2 regions of the Streptomyces durmitorensis genome follow, and region 2 is predicted to be linked to the other one. Evidence: riboswitches for the same ligand, from Rfam matches in the RefSeq annotation. Region 2 holds a riboswitch; the other holds the start of a gene.

Region 1 (8,832 bases), 4.7 Mb from region 2:
CAGGATGACGCCGCCGCGCGGGCCGCCGAGCGTCTTGTGCGTCGTGGAGGTGACCACGTCCGCGTACGGCACCGGGTTCGGGTGCAGCCCTGCGGCGACGAGCCCGGCGAAGTGCGCCATGTCGACCCACAGGTACGCGCCGACCTCGTCGGCGATCCGGCGGAACTCCGCGAAGTCCAGCTGGCGCGGGTAGGCGGACCAGCCCGCGATGATCACCTTCGGGCTGTTCTCCTTGGCCAGGCGCTCGACCTCGGCCATGTCCACCAGACCGGCCTCGTCCACGTGGTACGCGACCACGTTGAACTGCTTGCCGGAGAAGTTCAGGCGCATGCCGTGCGTGAGGTGGCCGCCGTGCGCCAGATCCAGGCCGAGGATCGTGTCGCCGGGCTTGGCGATGGCGAAGAGGGCGGCCTGGTTGGCGGAGGCGCCGGAGTGCGGCTGGACGTTGGCGTACTCGGCGCCGAACAGGTCCTTGATCCGGTCGATCGCGATCTGCTCGGTGACGTCGACGTGCTCGCAGCCGCCGTAGTAGCGGCGGCCGGGGTAGCCCTCGGCGTACTTGTTGGTCAGGACCGTGCCCTGGGCCTCCATGACGGCGACCGGAGCGAAGTTCTCCGAGGCGATCATTTCCAGGGTGGACTGCTGGCGGTGGAGCTCGGCGTCGACGGCGGCGGCGACGTCCGGGTCCAGCTCGTGGAGAGGGGTGTTGAGAAGCGACATCAGGTGGTCCCTAGGGGTCTTTAGGAGGCTTCAGCTGCCGGAAAACTCGGTGTACTCGTCGGCGGAGAGCAGGTCCTGCGGCTCATCCGCGACACGCACCTTGAACAGCCAGCCGCCCTCGAAGGGCGCGGAGTTGACCAGCGACGGGTCCTCCACGACGTCCTGGTTCGACTCGACGACCTCACCGGTCACCGGCGAGTACAGGTCGCTGACGGACTTCGTCGACTCGAGCTCGCCGCAGGTCTCGCCCGCGGTCACCGTCTCGCCGACCTCGGGGAGCTGGGCGAAGACGACGTCACCGAGCGCGTTGGCCGCGTGCTCGGTGATGCCGACGGTGGCCACACCTTCCACGACGGCCGAGAGCCACTCGTGCTCCTTGCTGTAACGCAGCTGCTGGGGGTTGCTCATGACCTGAATTCTCCTGTACGCGGGGGAGTGCTGATGAACGAGGCTGTTGTGCGGGGTGTCACTTCTGGCGCTTGTAGAACGGCAGCGCCACGACCTCGTACGGCTCGTGCGTGCCCCGGATGTCCACGCCCACGCCCTCGGTGCCGGGGGCGGCGTGCGCCGCGTCGACGTACGCGATGGCGATCGGCTTGCCAAGCGTCGGGGACGGGGCGCCGGAGGTGACCTCGCCGATGACCTTGCCGTCCGCCACCACGGAGAAGCCCGCGCGCGGGACGCGGCGGCCCGCGGCGACCAGGCCCACCAGCTTGCGCGGGGGAGCGGTCTCGGCGCGCTCGGCGGCGGCCGCGAGCGCGGCGCGCCCCACGAAGGTGTCGGACTGCGAGGTCTTCTCGAACTTCACGACCCGGCCGAGACCGGCGTCGAAGGGCGTCAGCTCAGCGGTCAGCTCGTGCCCGTACAGCGGCATGCCCGCCTCAAGGCGGAGCGTGTCGCGGCAGGAGAGCCCGGCCGGGACCAGGCCGACGGGCTCGCCGGCCTCCATGAGTGCGCCCCAGAGCTTCTCGGCGTCGCCGGGCGCGACGAAGAGCTCGAAGCCGTCCTCGCCGGTGTAGCCCGTGCGGGCGATCAGCGCGGGGACACCGGCGACCGTGCCGGGCAGGCCCGCGTAGTACTTCAGGCCGTCCAGGTCGGCGTCCGTGAGTGACTTCAGGATGCCGGGGGACTCGGGACCCTGGACGGCGAGCAGGGCGTACGCGTCGCGGTCGTCGCGGACCTCGGCGTCGAAGCCGTCGGCGCGGGCGGTGAGCGCGTCGAGCACGACCTGCGCGTTCGAGGCGTTGGCGACCACCATGTACTCGGGGGCCTCGGCCTCGCCGAGGCGGTAGACGATCAGGTCGTCCAGAATGCCGCCGTCCGCGTCGACGATCATCGTGTAGCGGGCGCGGCCGACACCGATGGAGCCGATGTTGCCGACCAGCGAGAAGTTCAGGAAGTCCACGGCCTCGGGGCCTGTGACCGTGATCTCGCCCATGTGGGAGAGGTCGAAGAGACCGGCCTTGGTGCGGACGGCGATGTGCTCGTCACGCTCGCTGCCGTAGCGCAGCGGCATGTCCCAGCCCGCGAAGTCGGTCATGGTCGCGCCGAGCGCGCGATGCACGGCATCGAGGGCAGTCAGACGGGGGGCGGTACTCATACGTGGAACTCCCAGGGCATGACGGGCGAGGTCGATCCTCCCCATCTGTCATCGGAACCTGAGAGGTTCACCACGACCCGCACGTACAGGGGGTCATGACTTGCACCTTGGGTGGAGCCGCCGGGGCGGCCCGCTTTTCAGATGTGCCTCGCCCGCGCGGTACGGGGCCTGAGAGATTCAAGGGAGGGACTTGCTCCTTCGGCGCCCCGGTGCGTCATAACGTCGTACGACGATGGCCGGGGACTCTCCCGCGCGGATTCAAACGGCCTGTATGGAGTTTGCGGGCACATCATTGCACGCGCCCGCGTCACAGGGCAGTGCCAGTCCAGTAATGCCCTTGTGCCGCATTACCTTCTCTTTACACTTGCCGGGGAAGCTGCGGGAAGCAGGTACGTGACCGCTATGGGGAGGCCGATCACGGTGCGCAGGACGAGTGTCTACGCGACCAACACAGGGGTGGCCCTGCCCAAACAGGCCGCCGCCCCCACCAGGGAGAGCTGCGGCGCCCTGCCGACGGCCGTCGTCCGCGACCTGCGGCAGCGGGCCGGTCACAGCCCGCACCGGCTGACGTTCGGCGACGGCGACCTGATCGTCGTCTCCGGGCTGCCGGGCAGCGGCAAGTCCACGCTGATGCGCAGAGCCGTCACGGGCCCGCGCATCGACTCGCAGGACACCCGCGACCGCTGGGCCCGGCGCATGCCGGGTCTGCTGCCGTACGCGGTGTACCGCCCCCTGGTGCGCCTCGCGCACTACGCGGGGCTGCGCAGGGCCCTGCGCTCCGGCGAGAGCGTCGTGGTGCACGACTGCGGCACCCAGACCTGGGTGCGCCGCTGGCTGGCCCGCGAGGCCGCGCGGCGCGGCACGACGCTGCACCTGCTGCTGCTCGACGTGCCGCCGGACACCGCCATAGAGGGCCAGCTCTCGCGCGGCCGCGGCGTGTCGCGGTACGCCTTCGCGCGCCACCGCAGGACGGTCGGCCGCCTGGTCGGCGCCGCCGAGCGGGGCGATCTGCCGCGCGGCTGCGGCTCGGCGGTGCTGCTCGACCGGACGGCGGCGGGCGTGCTGCGGGGGATCGGCTTCGGCGACTGAGCCGCCCGCCGCCACGTTAGGGTCGTGCCGCAGGCAGAGCGGGACCGAGCAGGGGTTAAAGAGATGGACTTTCCGGCGCAGGCACACGCCCATCCCTACGGAGGATGGCCGGGCAACGAACTCGAAGAGGTGCTGGCGGCATCGCTGGCCACGCCGGGGGCGCCCCCGACCGGTGCCTCCGCGGGGGCCCGCATCGTCGAGGTGCTCGGCCGCAGCCACGTCTGGGTCCCGCTGCCGAACGGCGGAGCCCCGGACAGCGGCACCCTGGACCTGCCCACGCTGGAGATCGAGGGCCAGGCCTACGTCCCCGTCTTCAGCTCCGAGCAGCAGTTCCAGCAGGCCACCGGCGGCCGGATGGGCTGCACCGTGGCGCCCGCCGTGGAGTTCGCGCGCGGCCTGCCCCCGCAGCTGGGCATCGCGGTCAACCCGGACGGCACGGTCGGGGTCCCGCTGCCGCCGCCTGCCGTCGCCGAGCTCTGCCGCGCCGGGCGCACCCCGCTGGACGGGCCCGCGAGCGGCGGCCGCGTACGCCTCTTCGAACCGGACTGGCAGGAGGACCCGGTGGACTTCCTGTCCGCCGCCGCCCGTGAGTTCGAGGCCACCGGGGTCGTCCTGAGCGCACGCCGCTGCCTGGCGAGCGTCGAGGGCGAGGACCCCACGCTGTTCGTCGGCGTCGAACTGACCTCCTGGGAGGGCAACGCGCGCGAGCTGCCGATGGAGGCCGTGGGTCGTGCTCTTGGCCAGGCCCCGGTGGCCTGGCCGGTGAACCTGGTGCTGCTCGACGTGGCCCAGGATCCGGTCGGGGACTGGCTGCGCGAGCGGGTCAGGCCTTTCTTCGGCCGGAGCCCGGGGCACGAGCACGGACCTGTGTAAGGACATGTGCAGGTACGTGTGTGAGGGTGCCGTACGTCAAGTCGGCGTCAGGATCGCCGCTTAAGCTGGTTTCATGACCCGGGGCCACCGGGTCAGCGGGTCATCGCGAAGGGGCGGTTAAGGGTGAGTGCGTCGGGCACGGCTGCGGCCGGGCAGGTCGAGCACATGCTGCGCCAGGTGACACCGGGGCGCTACGACGCCTACGAGGCGCTCCTGCGGGCGCTCGCCGCCGACCAGGTGTGGATGCTGCTCTGGCACGGCCAGGCCGGATCCCCCGACGCGCAGTACGGAAACATGGAGGTCGAGGGCCTCGGGTACGCGCCGTGCGTGACCTCCGCCCAGGAGCTCTCCGCCAGTGGCTGGAACCGCTCGTACGAGGTGGTCAGCGGCCTCGACATCTCCCGCACCCTCTACCCCGACCACTACGGCCTCTGGCTCAACCCGCACGCCCCCGGCGGCGGCGTCGGCATCCCCTGGCTCGACCTGCGGCGCATCGCGTCGGGCCTCGACCTGCTGCCCGCAGGACCGCTGCGGCTCACCGAGCCGGCCATCGAGATCCCCCAGTTCTACGCCCTGCTCACGCAGAACGCGCACCGCACCCCCGCGGTCCGCTCGCTGCGCCGCGCCTGGGTGCAGCCCGCGCTCGGCGCGCCGTACCTGGCCATCGGCCTCGATGTGTACGACACGTCGCCGTCGTCGGTCGACGGGGTGCGCACGATGATGCAGCAGTCGATCGCCGCCGTCCCCGACGGCCTGCCCGTGTCGACCGTCGCGATGTCGGACGCGTACGACCCCGTGGCCATGTGGCTGCGCGCCAACGTCAGGCCCTTCTACGACCGCGAGGCCCAGCCGGCCCCGGCACCCGCGGGCGGATACGGCTACCCCGCGCAGTACTGAAGCGGCCGCGACGCGGCGTTCGGAGGCCCCTGAAGGGGTCTTGAACCGGCCACCGCGGCTCGTATACCTGCCCTGACCGTCACGATGTCCGTTCTGATGGCGGAGGGGCCCTATGGGCTCTCGTGGCACCTTGCGACCCAACTGCCCCGTGTTCGCCCCTCGTTCACGTGCGTCCGGATAACGGAACACCTCGATCAGCATCACGGTTGCGCATCCATTCACCGTCAAGGCTGGTAACAGATCGCGACCCCGATGAAGACTCCCGCACCAGGGGCGCTTCGCCCCTGTGTACGACGGACTGATCACATCGCTACAGCGACAAGTGCGGGCCGGTCACCACCGGTTGAGAGGGGTCCCTGCCACGATGACGGCACCATTGCATGACACACCTGCGGACGCGGACCCGACAGCGGACGTCGCTCCCGCAGCTGATGCAGGGGTGAAGAAGGTCGAGGGGCGGTCCCTCAAGCAGATCGCCTGGAACCGCCTGAAGCGGGACAAGGTCGCCCTGGCCGGCGGCATCACCGTGCTCGTCCTGGTCCTTGTCGCCGTCTTCGCGCCCCTGATCGTCTCCCTGCTGGGCCACCCGCCCAACGAGTTCCACCAGGACGAGCTGGAAGACCTCACGAACCTGCCCAAGGGCGCGTTCGGCGGCATGAGTTGGGACTTCCTCTTCGGGGTGGAGCCCAACAAGGGACGCGACGTCTTCAGCCGGATCGTCTACGGCGCCCGGATCTCGCTCCTCGTGGCGTTCCTCGCCGCCGTGGTGGCCGTGGTGCTCGGCACCTTCTTCGGGATCATCGCCGGATACTTCGGCGGCTGGATCGACGCGCTGATCAGCCGGGTCATGGACGTGCTGCTCGCCTTCCCGCAGCTGCTCTTCGTGATCTCCCTGGTCTCGGTCCTGCCCGACGACCTGCTCGGGCTCACCGGCAGCGGCGTCCGCATCGCCGTACTGATCCTGGTGATCGGCTTCTTCGGTTGGCCCTACGTCGGGCGCATCGTCCGAGGCCAGACCCTCAGCCTGCGCGAACGCGAGTACGTCGAAGCGGCCCGCAGTCTCGGCGGCGGTCAACGGCACATCCTCTTCCGTGAGTTGCTGCCGAACCTGGTCGCTCCGATCACCGTGTACGCCACGCTCATGATCCCCACCAACATCCTCACCGAAGCGGCACTCAGCTTCCTCGGCGCAGGTGTACGCCCGCCGACGGCTTCCTGGGGCGGCATGCTCCGGGACGCGCTCGCGACGTACGAGCACGACCCGATGTTCATGGTCTTCCCCGGCCTGGCGATCTTCGTGACCGTGCTTGCCTTCAACCTCTTCGGTGACGGGCTGCGCGACGCCCTGGACCCCAAGGGAACTCGGTAAACAGCTCCAACTGGCTTGCCCCTGCCGCAGCGTCAGGTGGCTCTTCCCATGGTTCTTAAGGCAGTCAAAGCCAAGGACCGCGAATCTCGGAGGATGCGAGAAATGCCCACAGGTTCCTCTAAACGACGGTTGACCGCAGGCGCGGCCCTCGTCGTGGCGGCGCTGGTGACCACCACGGCGTGCGGCGGCGGCAGCGACGACGACGACAGCAAGGGTGCCGGCTACAACAAGGCGATCGGCAACGTCGCGAACAAGTCGGCGAAGAAGGGCGGAACGCTCAAGTTCATCGCCAAGCAGGACCTGGACTCGGCCGACCCGCAGCGCGCGTACTACGGCATGACGTGGGACTTCATGCGGTACTACACCCGCACGCTGATCACGTACGACACCAAGCCGGGTGCCGCGTCCAACAAGCTCGTCCCCGACCTCGCCGAGTCCACGGCGAAGATCAGCGACGACGGGAAGACCTACACGTACAAGCTGCGTTCCGGCCTCACCTGGGAGGACGGCTCGAAGCTGACCTCCAAGGACATCAAGTACGGCATCGAGCGCATCTGGGCGACCAAGGTCATCACCGGTGGGCCCGCGTACCTGAAGACGACGCTCGACCCCAAGGGCGAGTACAAGGGCCCCTACGAGGACAAGTCGAAGGACAAGCTGGGTCTGAAGGCGATCGAGACGCCGGACGACAACACCATCATCTTCAAGCTGCCCAAGAAGAACGGCGACTTCGAGCAGATGCTCGCGATGCCGTCGGGCACCCCGGTGAAGCAGTCCGAGGACACCGGCGCCAAGTACACCCAGCGCCCGTTCTCCTCCGGCCCGTACAAGTTCCAGAACTACAGCGCCGGCAAGAGCATCACGCTCGTGCGCAACCCGAACTGGAAGAAGTCGTCCGACCCGGTCCGTCCCGCCCTGCCGGACAAGATCTCGGTCACCATCTCGGCGAACCTCGAAGAGAACGACAAGCGCCTGATGGAAGGCGACTACGACATCGACATGAATGGCACCGGCATGACCCAGTCGGGTCGTACCACCGCCATTCAGGATCACAAGGACAACGTCGACAACATGCAGACGGACTTCGTCCGTTACGTCGCCCTGGTGACCAAGACGAAGCCGTTCGACAACGAGGCCTGCCGCAAGGCCGTCTTCTACGCCACGGACTTCGCGAGCCTGCAGAAGACCCGTGGCGGCGAGGTCGCCGCCGGTGAGATCGCCACCAACGTCTTCCCGAAGTCGATCAAGGGTCACGACGACTACGACCCGTACGGCATCAAGGAGCGCAAGGGCAAGCCGGACGTCGCCAAGGCGAAGGCTCAGCTCAAGGAGTGCGGCAAGCCGGACGGCTTCTCGACCAAGATCTCGGCGCGCACCAACCAGCCGGGTGAGGTGGACGCCGCCACGGCGCTCCAGGAGCAGCTGAAGAAGGTCAACATCAACGCCGACGTCGACCAGATCGACGGCGCCGACTCCTCCAGCATCACCGGCTCTCCCTCGGTGGTGAAGAAGCGCGGCATCGGCATGACGATGGCGGGCTGGGGTCCTGACTTCCCCACCGGCCAGGGCTACGCCCAGCCGCTGTTCGACAGCCGCTTCATCGCTGAGAACGGCAACTACAACGAGTCGCAGATCGACGAGCCGAAGATCGACAAGTACTTCGACGACGCGATCGCCACGGTCGACCCCAACAAGGCCGGTGAGATCTACACCGACCTGGCCCACGAGATCGTGGACAAGGCCTACTGGATGCCCTTCATCTACGAGAAGAACATCTCGTGGCGTTCCTCGCGGGCGACCAACGTCTACTCGTCCGCCGCTTACAGCGGTCGTTACGACTACGTCTCGCTCGGTGTGAACGACAAGAAGTAGTCCCCGCCACCAAGGCAGTCCCACCGCCGAATCCCGCCAGTCCGAAGGGCAGGTGATGGCCCCGGGCGGTGGCCGGGACCCCTCACAAGGGGGCCCCGGCCACCGCCGGGCCGCGCACAGTGCTTGCTTATCTCATCCGGCGCCTGATCGCCGTTGTCGTCATGGTGCTGGTCGTACTGCTCGCGACCTTCACCGTCTTCTTCATGCTGCCCAAGTGGGCGGGACAGGACATCGCCGTCCTCTTCGCCGGCAAGTCGTCCGGAGCCGAGCAGCTCGCTGGCATCCGGATCAAACTGGGTCTGGACGATCCTCTGCTCGTCCAGTTCTGGGACTTCGTCAAGGGCATCCCGATGGGGCGTGACTACGCCAACGGGGCCGACGTCACCCACTGTCCGGCCCCCTGCTTCGGATA
Region 2 (8,832 bases):
CAACGGCGTCCTGCTCTTCGAGGACACCGGTGAGCTGCTGCCGGACGGCCAGATCATCGCTCCGCACAGGCCACTGGGCACGGACGAGATCATGACCGCCGCCTGACGCGGCGACACACGGCACACAGAACAAAGGGGCCGACCCGGAGCAACAACCTCCGGACCGGCCCCCACGCATGTTCGGGACCCGATATCAGTCCTCGTACGCATCCAGCGGCGGGCAGGAGCAGACCAGATTCCGGTCGCCGTACGCCTGGTCGATGCGGCGCACCGGCGGCCAGTACTTGTCCGCGGCCACGACGCCGGCCGGGAAGACCGCCTCCTCGCGGCTGTAGGCGTGCTCCCACTCACCGCCGAGCGCGGCAGCGGTGTGCGGGGCGTTCCGCAGCGGGTTGTCCTCGGCCGGCCACTCGCCGCCGACCTTCTCGATCTCGGCGCGAATGTTGATCATCGCCTCGCAGAACCGGTCGATCTCGACCAGGTCCTCGCTCTCGGTCGGCTCGATCATCAGCGTCCCCGCGACCGGGAACGACATGGTCGGCGCGTGGAAGCCGTAGTCGATGAGCCGCTTGGCGATGTCGTCGACGCTGACACCGGTCGCCTTGCTCAGCGGGCGCAGATCGATGATGCACTCGTGCGCGACGAGCCCGCCGGGACCGGTGTAGAGCACCGGGTAGTGCGGCTCCAGGCGCTTGGCGATGTAGTTCGCGGAGAGCACGGCGACCTGCGTGGCGCGCTTGAGCCCCTCGCCGCCCATGAGGCGTACGTACGCCCAGGAGATCGGCAGGATTCCCGCGGAGCCCCACGGAGCGGCGGAGATCGGACCGACGCCCGTCTCGGGACCCGCGGCGGGCTGCAGCGGGTGGTTGGGCAGGTACGGCGCGAGGTGCTCGCGCACACCGACAGGACCGACGCCGGGGCCACCGCCGCCGTGCGGGATGCAGAAGGTCTTGTGCAGGTTCAGGTGCGAGACGTCGCCGCCGAACTTGCCGGGCTGGGCGAGGCCCACCAGGGCGTTGAGGTTCGCCCCGTCGACGTAGACCTGGCCGCCCGCCTCGTGCACCTGGGCGCAGATGTCGGCGACGTGCTCCTCGAACACGCCGTGCGTGGACGGGTAGGTGATCATGAGCACGGACAGCTCGTCGCGATGCTTCTCGATCTTGGCGCGCAGGTCCTCGACGTCGATCTCGCCGTCGTCGCTGGTCTTCACGACGACGACCTTCATGCCGGCCATCACGGCGCTCGCGGCGTTCGTGCCGTGCGCGGAGGACGGGATGAGGCAGACGGTGCGCTGCTCGTCGCCGTTGGCGCGGTGGTAGCCGCGCACCGCGAGCAGTCCGGCAAGCTCGCCCTGCGAACCCGCGTTGGGCTGCAGCGAGACCTTGTCGTAGCCGGTGACCTCGGCGAGCCGCTCCTCCAGCTCACGGATGAGCGTCAGATAGCCCTGCGCCTGCTGGGCGGGCGCGAAGGGGTGCAGCTGCCCGAACTCGGGCCAGGTGACCGGCTCCATCTCCGTGGTCGCGTTGAGCTTCATCGTGCAGGAGCCCAGCGGGATCATGCCGCGGTCGAGCGCGTAGTCGCGGTCGGCCAGCTTGCGCAGGTAGCGCAGCATGGCGGTCTCGGAGCGGTACTGGTGGAAGACGGGGTGCGTCAGGTACTCGTCGGAGCGCAGCAGGCCGCCGGGGAGCGTGTCCTCGGTCTGCGCGTCGAGCGTCTCGATGTCGGCCTCGACCCCGAACGCGGTCCAGATCGCGGTCAGTTGCTTGCGCGTGGTGGTCTCGTCGCAGGCCAGGGAGACATGGTCGGCGTCGATCTGGTGGATGTTGACGCCGCCCTCGCGGGCCGCGGAGACAAGCTCCTCGGCCTTGCCGGGCACCCGCACGGTCAGGGTGTCGAAGTACGCGCCGTGCACGACCTCGACCCCGCCGGCCTTGAGCCCCGCGGCGAGCACGGTGGCATAGCGGTGGGTGCGCCGCGCGATCGCCTTGAGGCCCTCGGGCCCGTGGTAGACGGCGTACATTCCGGCCATCACGGCGAGCAGCACCTGAGCGGTACAGATGTTGCTGGTGGCCTTCTCGCGGCGGATGTGCTGCTCACGGGTCTGCAGCGCGAGCCGGTAGGCCTTGTTGCCGTCCGCGTCCACGGAGACGCCGACGAGCCGCCCGGGCAGGCTGCGCGCGAACTTCTCGCGCACCGCCATGTAGCCGGCGTGCGGGCCGCCGAAGCCCATCGGGACGCCGAAGCGCTGCGTGGTGCCGACGGCGATGTCGGCACCCAGCTCGCCGGGCGAGGTGAGCAGCGTCAGGGCAAGCAGGTCGGCGGCGACGGAGACGATGGCACCGATCTCGTGCGCCTGCTCGATGAGGGGCTTGATATCACGTACGGCGCCGGAGGCTCCGGGGTACTGGATCAGTACGCCGACGACACCGCGCTCGGCGACCTCGGCCGGGATGCCCTCACTCAGATCGGCGACGACGACCTCGACACCGGTCGGCTCGGCGCGGGTCTGGATGACGGCGACGGTCTGCGGCAGCGTGTCGGCATCGACGAGGAAGACGCCGTTCTTGACCTTGCCCATGCGCCGCGACAGGGCCATGGCCTCGGCGGCGGCGGTCCCCTCGTCGAGCAGCGAGGCACCGGAGGTCGGAAGCCCGGTCAGCTCGGCGACGACGGTCTGGAAGTTGAGGAGCGCCTCGAGCCGTCCCTGGGAGATCTCGGGCTGGTACGGCGTGTAAGCGGTGTACCACGCCGGGTTCTCCATGACGTTCCGCAGGATCACGGGCGGAGTGAAGGTCCCGTAGTAACCGAGCCCGATCATGGAATCAAGCACCTGGTTGCGGTCCGCGAGGGACCGCAGCTCGGCCAGGACCTCGGCCTCGGTACGCGCTCCGGGCAGGTTCAGCGCCTCGGCGTTCTTGATCACATCCGGCACGGCGGCGGCGGTCAGCTCGTCGAGCGAGCCGTATCCGACCTGCGCGAGCATCTTGGCCCGTGCTTCCACATCGGGACCGATGTGCCGCTGCTCGAAGGGAATGCCCTGCTCGAGCTGTGAGAGCGGGATACGAGGGGTGGCGGTCATTGCGGAGGCCTCCTGGTCTGACGCGACCTGCGAGGGGCACCACGGCGCGGGTACCCGGACGGCCTCCCCCTCTGTCATCTCAACCTGAGAGCTTCACCGGCCCGTGCCTCGCGAGAGACGCCGTGCCGGCTTTCACCGTCGGTGAGGAAGGGATTCGAACGTGCCCGCCCGACGCCCGCCCTACTTTCCAGAGTGACCTCGTCCGTGCGGTACAGGGGCCTGAGAGATTCCGGGGAGGAGTTGCTCCTTCGGCGCCCCCGGTGTCTCCACCGGAGAGCTCTCCCGCACGGGGTCAGCAGCCAAGCGCCAGCCTACCAGCGAGGACCGCGGCCGATCCCTCGAGTGGCCGCCTGCCCCGAAGTGCTCTTTCGTAGTGATTACGAACGAACAAGGATGAGTTACGCCCCACTTCGACAAGCCTCGACCAGTTGGAGGGCCCGTGCAGACCGATATCGATCCGCGCAACCTGATCGGCCGCAAGGCGTTCGACCGGAACGGGGCGAAGATCGGCACGATCGACGAGGTCTATCTCGACGACGCCACCGGCGCCCCGGAGTGGGCGGCCATACGCACCGGTCTGTTCAGCAGGGACGCGTTCGTCCCCCTGGAGCCCAGCGAGCTCACGAGCGACGGCACCCTGCGCATCCCCTTCGAGCGCTCCCTGATCAAGGACGCCCCCGATTTCGGCGTGGGCCGCCACCTCTCCCCCGAACAGGAACTCCAGCTCTACCACCACTACGGCCTTGACATCACGCCCCCGCAGTCCCCACCCCCACCGGACCAGGACTTCGGCCACATCGCGGGCCGGGAGACGCCCTGACCTTCACCGGCCGCCCCAGGCGACCGCGGCCGTCGCCGTACCGCCGTCACTGCGGCTCCAACGCCTCAGGCGAGGCCACCAGCGGCAAGGGCTCCGCGGGCTCCAGCTCCGGATCATCCGTACGGAACGTCCGCACCCGCCCCGGAACCGACGACTCCGGCGTCTCGAAACGCACCGTGACCCGCCCCAGGCCGCTGCCCTGCACCCACCCGTGCCCGTACTCGGCATGCCGCACATCGTGCCCGGCGGCCCACCGCCGCTCGGCCGGAGCGACCGGCACCTCCACCGTCTCGCCCACGCCCACGGCTTCCGCCGGAGCCTCCCCGGCCCGCTCCCCCTGCGCCTGCGCCTCGGCCTCCCGCTGCGTCTCCATGGCCTCCTCGGCCTCGGCCTGTGCCTGGGCCTGCGCGAAGAGATCCTCCTGCGTGTAGTCCGCGAGCCCCGTGACGCCCACCCCAAGGAGCCGCACGCCTCCGGTGGTGTCCACGGACTCGAGCAGCCGCGCGGCGGCCTCCCGCACCACTCCAGGGTCGTCCGTCGGCCCTCTCAGCGTCTCGGAGCGCGTCAGCGTCGAGAAGTCGAAGCGCCGCACCTTCAGGACGATGGTCCGCCCCGAGTGCCCTGCCGCCCGCAGCCGCTCCACACAGCGGTCGGCGAGCCGCGCCACCTCGCCCCTGACGCGTACCCGGTCATGGATGTCCACGTCGTACGTGTCCTCGACGCTGACCGACTTGGACTCCCGCTCCGCCACCACGGGCCGCTCGTCCCGCGCCAGCGCCATCGCGTACAGCGCGCTCCCGTGCGACTTCCCGAGGAGCCTGACGAGCTCGTCCTCGCCCGCCTCGGCGATCTCCCCGACCGTCATGATCCCGCCCCGCCGCAGATGGTCCCCGGTGGCAGGACCGACACCGGGCAGGGTCCGGACCGGCATCGGCGCCAGCAGGTCCCGCTCGGTCCCCGGCACTATGAGCCGCAGGCCGTCCGGCTTGGCATCCTCCGAGGCAATCTTCGCGAGCATCTTGCACGCGGCGAGCCCGACCGAGCCCGCGAGCCCCGTCACCGCCTTGATGTCCGCGCGCAACCGCTCGCCCACGGCGAGCGCCGACGCCTGGTCGTCGGCCACACCGCCCGCCTCCAGGTCGACGAAGGCCTCGTCCAGGCTGAGCGGCTCCACCAGCGGCGAAAGGTCCCGCAGCAGCGCCATCACCTGGTCGCTGATGTCGCGGTAGAGCGCGAAGCGCGGCACCAGATAGGCAGCATTGGGCACCAGGCGCCGCGCCTGCCCCATGGGCATCGCCGAGTGCACTCCGAACTTCCGCGCTTCGTACGAGGCCGTGGCCACCACACCCCGCGGTCCGAGCCCGCCCACCACCACGGCTTTCCCGCGCAGACTCGGCTTCGCGGCCTGCTCGGCAGACGCGTAGAAGGCATCCATGTCGAGATGCAGAATCGTGGGCGCGGTTCTCACACCTCTGATGCTGCCCTACGCCACTGACAACGCACCGGGATCGCCACCGACGCACCGAAGGCGTCGGCTCACGCACCAGAGGCGTCGGCTGCCTCACACGGCCCTGTTGCGCCGCCTCGCAAGCTCGTCGGCGGGGTTCTGCCGCACCAGCGTCTCCCCGGTGTCGATCCGCTCCCCGTGCAGCTGCGAGAGCGCCGCTTCCACGTCCCGCCACACGACGCCCACGGCGATCCCGAAGACCCCCTGACCGCCCTGGAGCAGCTCGTGGACCTCGTCGGGCGACGTGCACTCGTAGACCGTCGCGCCGTCGCACATGAGCGTCATACGCTCCAGATCCTGGAAACCGCGGTCGCGCAGATGCTGGACCGTGGTCCGGATGTTCTGCAGGGACACACCCGTGTCGAGGAACCGCTTCACGATCTTCAGGACGACGACGTCCCGGAAGCTGTAGAGCCGCTGGGTCCCCGACCCGCCCGCGGACCGGACACTGGGCTCGACGAGGCCCGTACGGGCCCAGTAGTCGAGCTGTCGGTACGTGATGCCGGCGGCCGCGCACGCGGTCGGCCCCCGGTAACCGATCTGTTCCTGTTCGGACTGTCCGGACGTGGCGTCCCCGCTCCCCTGAACCGCCATCGGCCTCTTCGGAGAGTGACCGGCCGCGCTGCTGGTAAGCGGATACGGACCGCCCATCGCCGTACCGTCGCCGCTGCTTCTCACGCCGACCTCCGTCCTTGACCTGCCTGCACGACGGTAGGCAGTCACCAGGGGCTCGTCAACGATCGCCACACTCGGCACGCCGAGTGATAATCACCCTAAGAGTGGTTTGCCGTATCGCACGACCGGGAAAGGCTGGCCGAATGGTCCGCCGGGACCCTTCGGAAGCGACGGACTACTGGCTGTTGGTACCGAAATCCTCGGGCGAGATCTGGTCGAGGAACTCGCGGAACTTCTCCACCTCGTCCTCCTGCTCGTCCGGGATGGCGATGCCCGCGTCGTCGAGGACACCGTCGCTGCCGTAGATCGGCGTTCCGGTGCGCAGAGCGAGCGCTATGGCGTCGGACGGCCGGGCGCTCACCTCGACTCCGCTGGCGAAGACCAGTTCCGCATAGAAGACCCCTTCTCGGAGGTCCGTGATGCGCACCTCGGTGAGCTCCTGTCCCACCGCCTCCAGCACGTCCTTGAACAGGTCGTGGGTCAGCGGCCGTGCGGGCGCCATCCCCTGCTGTGCGAAGGCGATCGCGGTCGCCTCACCTGGTCCGATCCAGATGGGGAGGTAACGATCGCCTCCCACTTCACGCAGGAGCACGATCGGTTGGTTGGAGGGCATTTCCACCCGGACACCTACGACGTCGAGCTCGTTCACACAGCAACCCTAGGACGTGCCCGGCCGGTTTGGGTAGTCGGGCACCCCCTGAGTCAGGGCAACCGCACTCCGAGCGCACTCTGCACCAGTGCAGAATGCAGCTTTCCTGTCAGCCCCGCGAGTTCCTTCGTACGCGCTTCCGCATGGGCTCTGGTCTGCGGATTACGGTGCCTGCGCAGCGGCGCCACGACCTGGTCGACGAGGCCGGCCTCGCGTTCCGCCGCCGACTTCATGGCGCGCAGATGTCTGGGCTCGATGCCGAACCGCCCGAGTTCGACGACGAGCGCGGCCACGGTGACGGCCTCCGCGTCGTAACCGCCGTCCGGCAAGGGCACGATGAGCCCATACGTCTCCCAGTCCGCGAGCTGCTCCGCGTCGATCTCGGCGGCGGCAAGGAGCTCGGCACGGCCCACCCGGGCAGCGGTGGGCTCATCGGCGTCACTCACGCCCCAGGCGTCACCCGGCTCGCGTGGCTGCCCCAGGGAGGGCAGAGGGGCCCGTTCTCCGCGCTCCAGGGCGTCCAGGTGCTCCCGGATGACCTTGAGCGGCAGATAGTGGTCCCGCTGCATCCGCAGGACGTGACCGAGCCGCTCGACGTCCTGCGGGCTGAACTTTCGGTAGCCGGAGGGCGTGCGCTCCGGCTCGATGAGCCCTTCCGACTCCAGGAAGCGGATCTTGGAGATCGTGACCTCGGGAAATTCGTCACGCAGCGCGTTCAACACAGCGCCGATGCTCATCAGCCGACGGTCCTCGGCGGCGGTGCCGTTCCCGGCACCGCCCCTCGGTGTTTGAAGCATGGACCTTCCTGACAGGTCAGATACCGATGCCCCGCTGGCTCGCGTAGAAGACCAGCCGGTACTTGCCGATCTGCACCTCGTCGCCGTTCGACAGCGCGACCGAGTCGATGCGCTCCCGATTGACGTACGTGCCGTTGAGGCTGCCCACGTCGGCGACGGTGAAGGAACCGTCCCCGAGACGACGGAACTCCACGTGGCGGCGCGACACGGTCACGTCGTCCAGGAAGATGTCGCTCTGCGGGTGACGCCCCGCCGTGGTCAGCTCGCCGTCCAGGAGGAAGCGGCTGCCCGAGTTCGGACCCCGGCGCACCACGAGGAGCGCGGAGCCGAGCGGCAGTGCGTCAACGGCGGCCTGGGCCTCCGGCGAGAGAGCGGGCGAGGCGGTCTGCCCCGTCACCTCTGCGTCGTAGGCCTCCAGGCCCGAGATGGAGATGGTGGAGGTCGTCTCGGAGGGACGCTCCGGCGCGGCCCCGGCCCGCAGCGGCGCGCCGCAGTTGGAGCAGAACCGGCTCGCCTCGGCGTTGCGGTTCCCGCACCTCGTACACACCAGGGCCATGGACGGATCCTCCTGCCGCGGCTGCCCCGCGGGGGCATTCGATGCGTACGGATCGGGGGTAAACCCTCCACCCGTACTTGAGGTTGACGGTTCTCCGAAACCTATGCGGCCCGGACCGGCAGGGTCAACAGACGACGCGCCCTGCGCGCCCGAAATGTCACCGCCTGGCCCACCGACCTGGTCACGGAACATCGGGCGCTCGGCGCCCTGTCCCTCGGATCCCTCGGCATCTCCATGGCGCGGGGCACGGTGCCGGGCAGTGGCGGGGTTGCCACTGTCCTCACGTGCGCTCTTGCCGAACAACTTCGCAAACAACTTCACGGGCGATTCCCCTTGACCGAAACAGACCCGCCCGTGGGGCAGGACGAACCCTGATTGCACACACCGGCGTACATCGGCAGCACAGACATCCTCACAACGTCCGCACCCGCCAAACAGTTTCCACCACGCACCACGCTTACGGTGCGCCGACCCCCCGCAACCTCATGCCCTCGACCGGCGGCCCCCATGCACCCCCGCCTCACTGGGACGACGACCGAGCGTAGTCAGGCCGCTTCGCCGCTCGCAAGGCGTCCACCACGATCTTCTCCGCTCGCGTCACGGTGACGGTGGCCTGCTCCTTCTCCAGAGTCTGCACCACGCCACCTGGGATGTTCAGTGCCGGCTCGAGGTCCTGCGGCTTGCCGATCACCTTGAACCGGTAGGGCTTGCCGACCTTGCGGCCGTCCACCCGGACACCACCACTGTCC

Evidence for each region. A riboswitch is a leader RNA that binds a small molecule or an ion and turns the genes downstream of it on or off. The one in region 2 is predicted to bind glycine.
Region 1: it holds a riboswitch for glycine, as region 2 does, so the genes downstream of both, gcvT (glycine cleavage system aminomethyltransferase GcvT) here and gcvP (aminomethyl-transferring glycine dehydrogenase) in region 2, are expected to answer to the same signal.

What each region holds. Positions count from the first base shown of each region.
Region 1 is NZ_CP097289.1:3,199,337-3,208,168, reverse strand. It holds gene glyA (serine hydroxymethyltransferase) at 1-720, opposite strand, end outside; gene gcvH (glycine cleavage system protein GcvH) at 751-1,128, opposite strand; gene gcvT (glycine cleavage system aminomethyltransferase GcvT) at 1,187-2,320, opposite strand; glycine riboswitch at 2,356-2,467, opposite strand; glycine riboswitch at 2,468-2,581, opposite strand; gene M4V62_RS14165 (AAA family ATPase) at 2,723-3,409, shown strand; gene M4V62_RS14160 (enhanced serine sensitivity protein SseB) at 3,473-4,282, shown strand; gene M4V62_RS14155 (enhanced serine sensitivity protein SseB C-terminal domain-containing protein) at 4,406-5,179, shown strand; gene M4V62_RS14150 (ABC transporter permease) at 5,544-6,548, shown strand; gene M4V62_RS14145 (ABC transporter substrate-binding protein) at 6,651-8,420, shown strand; gene M4V62_RS14140 (ABC transporter permease) at 8,540-8,832, shown strand, end outside.
Region 2 is NZ_CP097289.1:7,880,261-7,889,092, reverse strand. It holds gene M4V62_RS35295 (DUF5999 family protein) at 1-106, shown strand, start outside; gene gcvP (aminomethyl-transferring glycine dehydrogenase) at 194-3,079, opposite strand; glycine riboswitch at 3,277-3,374, opposite strand; gene M4V62_RS35285 (PRC-barrel domain-containing protein) at 3,519-3,899, shown strand; partial or broken gene M4V62_RS35280 (DNA polymerase IV) at 3,815-5,367, opposite strand; gene M4V62_RS35275 (MerR family transcriptional regulator) at 5,461-6,084, opposite strand; gene M4V62_RS35270 (bifunctional nuclease family protein) at 6,257-6,730, opposite strand; gene ftsR (transcriptional regulator FtsR) at 6,784-7,527, opposite strand; gene M4V62_RS35260 (FHA domain-containing protein) at 7,544-8,521, opposite strand; gene M4V62_RS35255 (DUF881 domain-containing protein) at 8,604-8,832, opposite strand, start outside.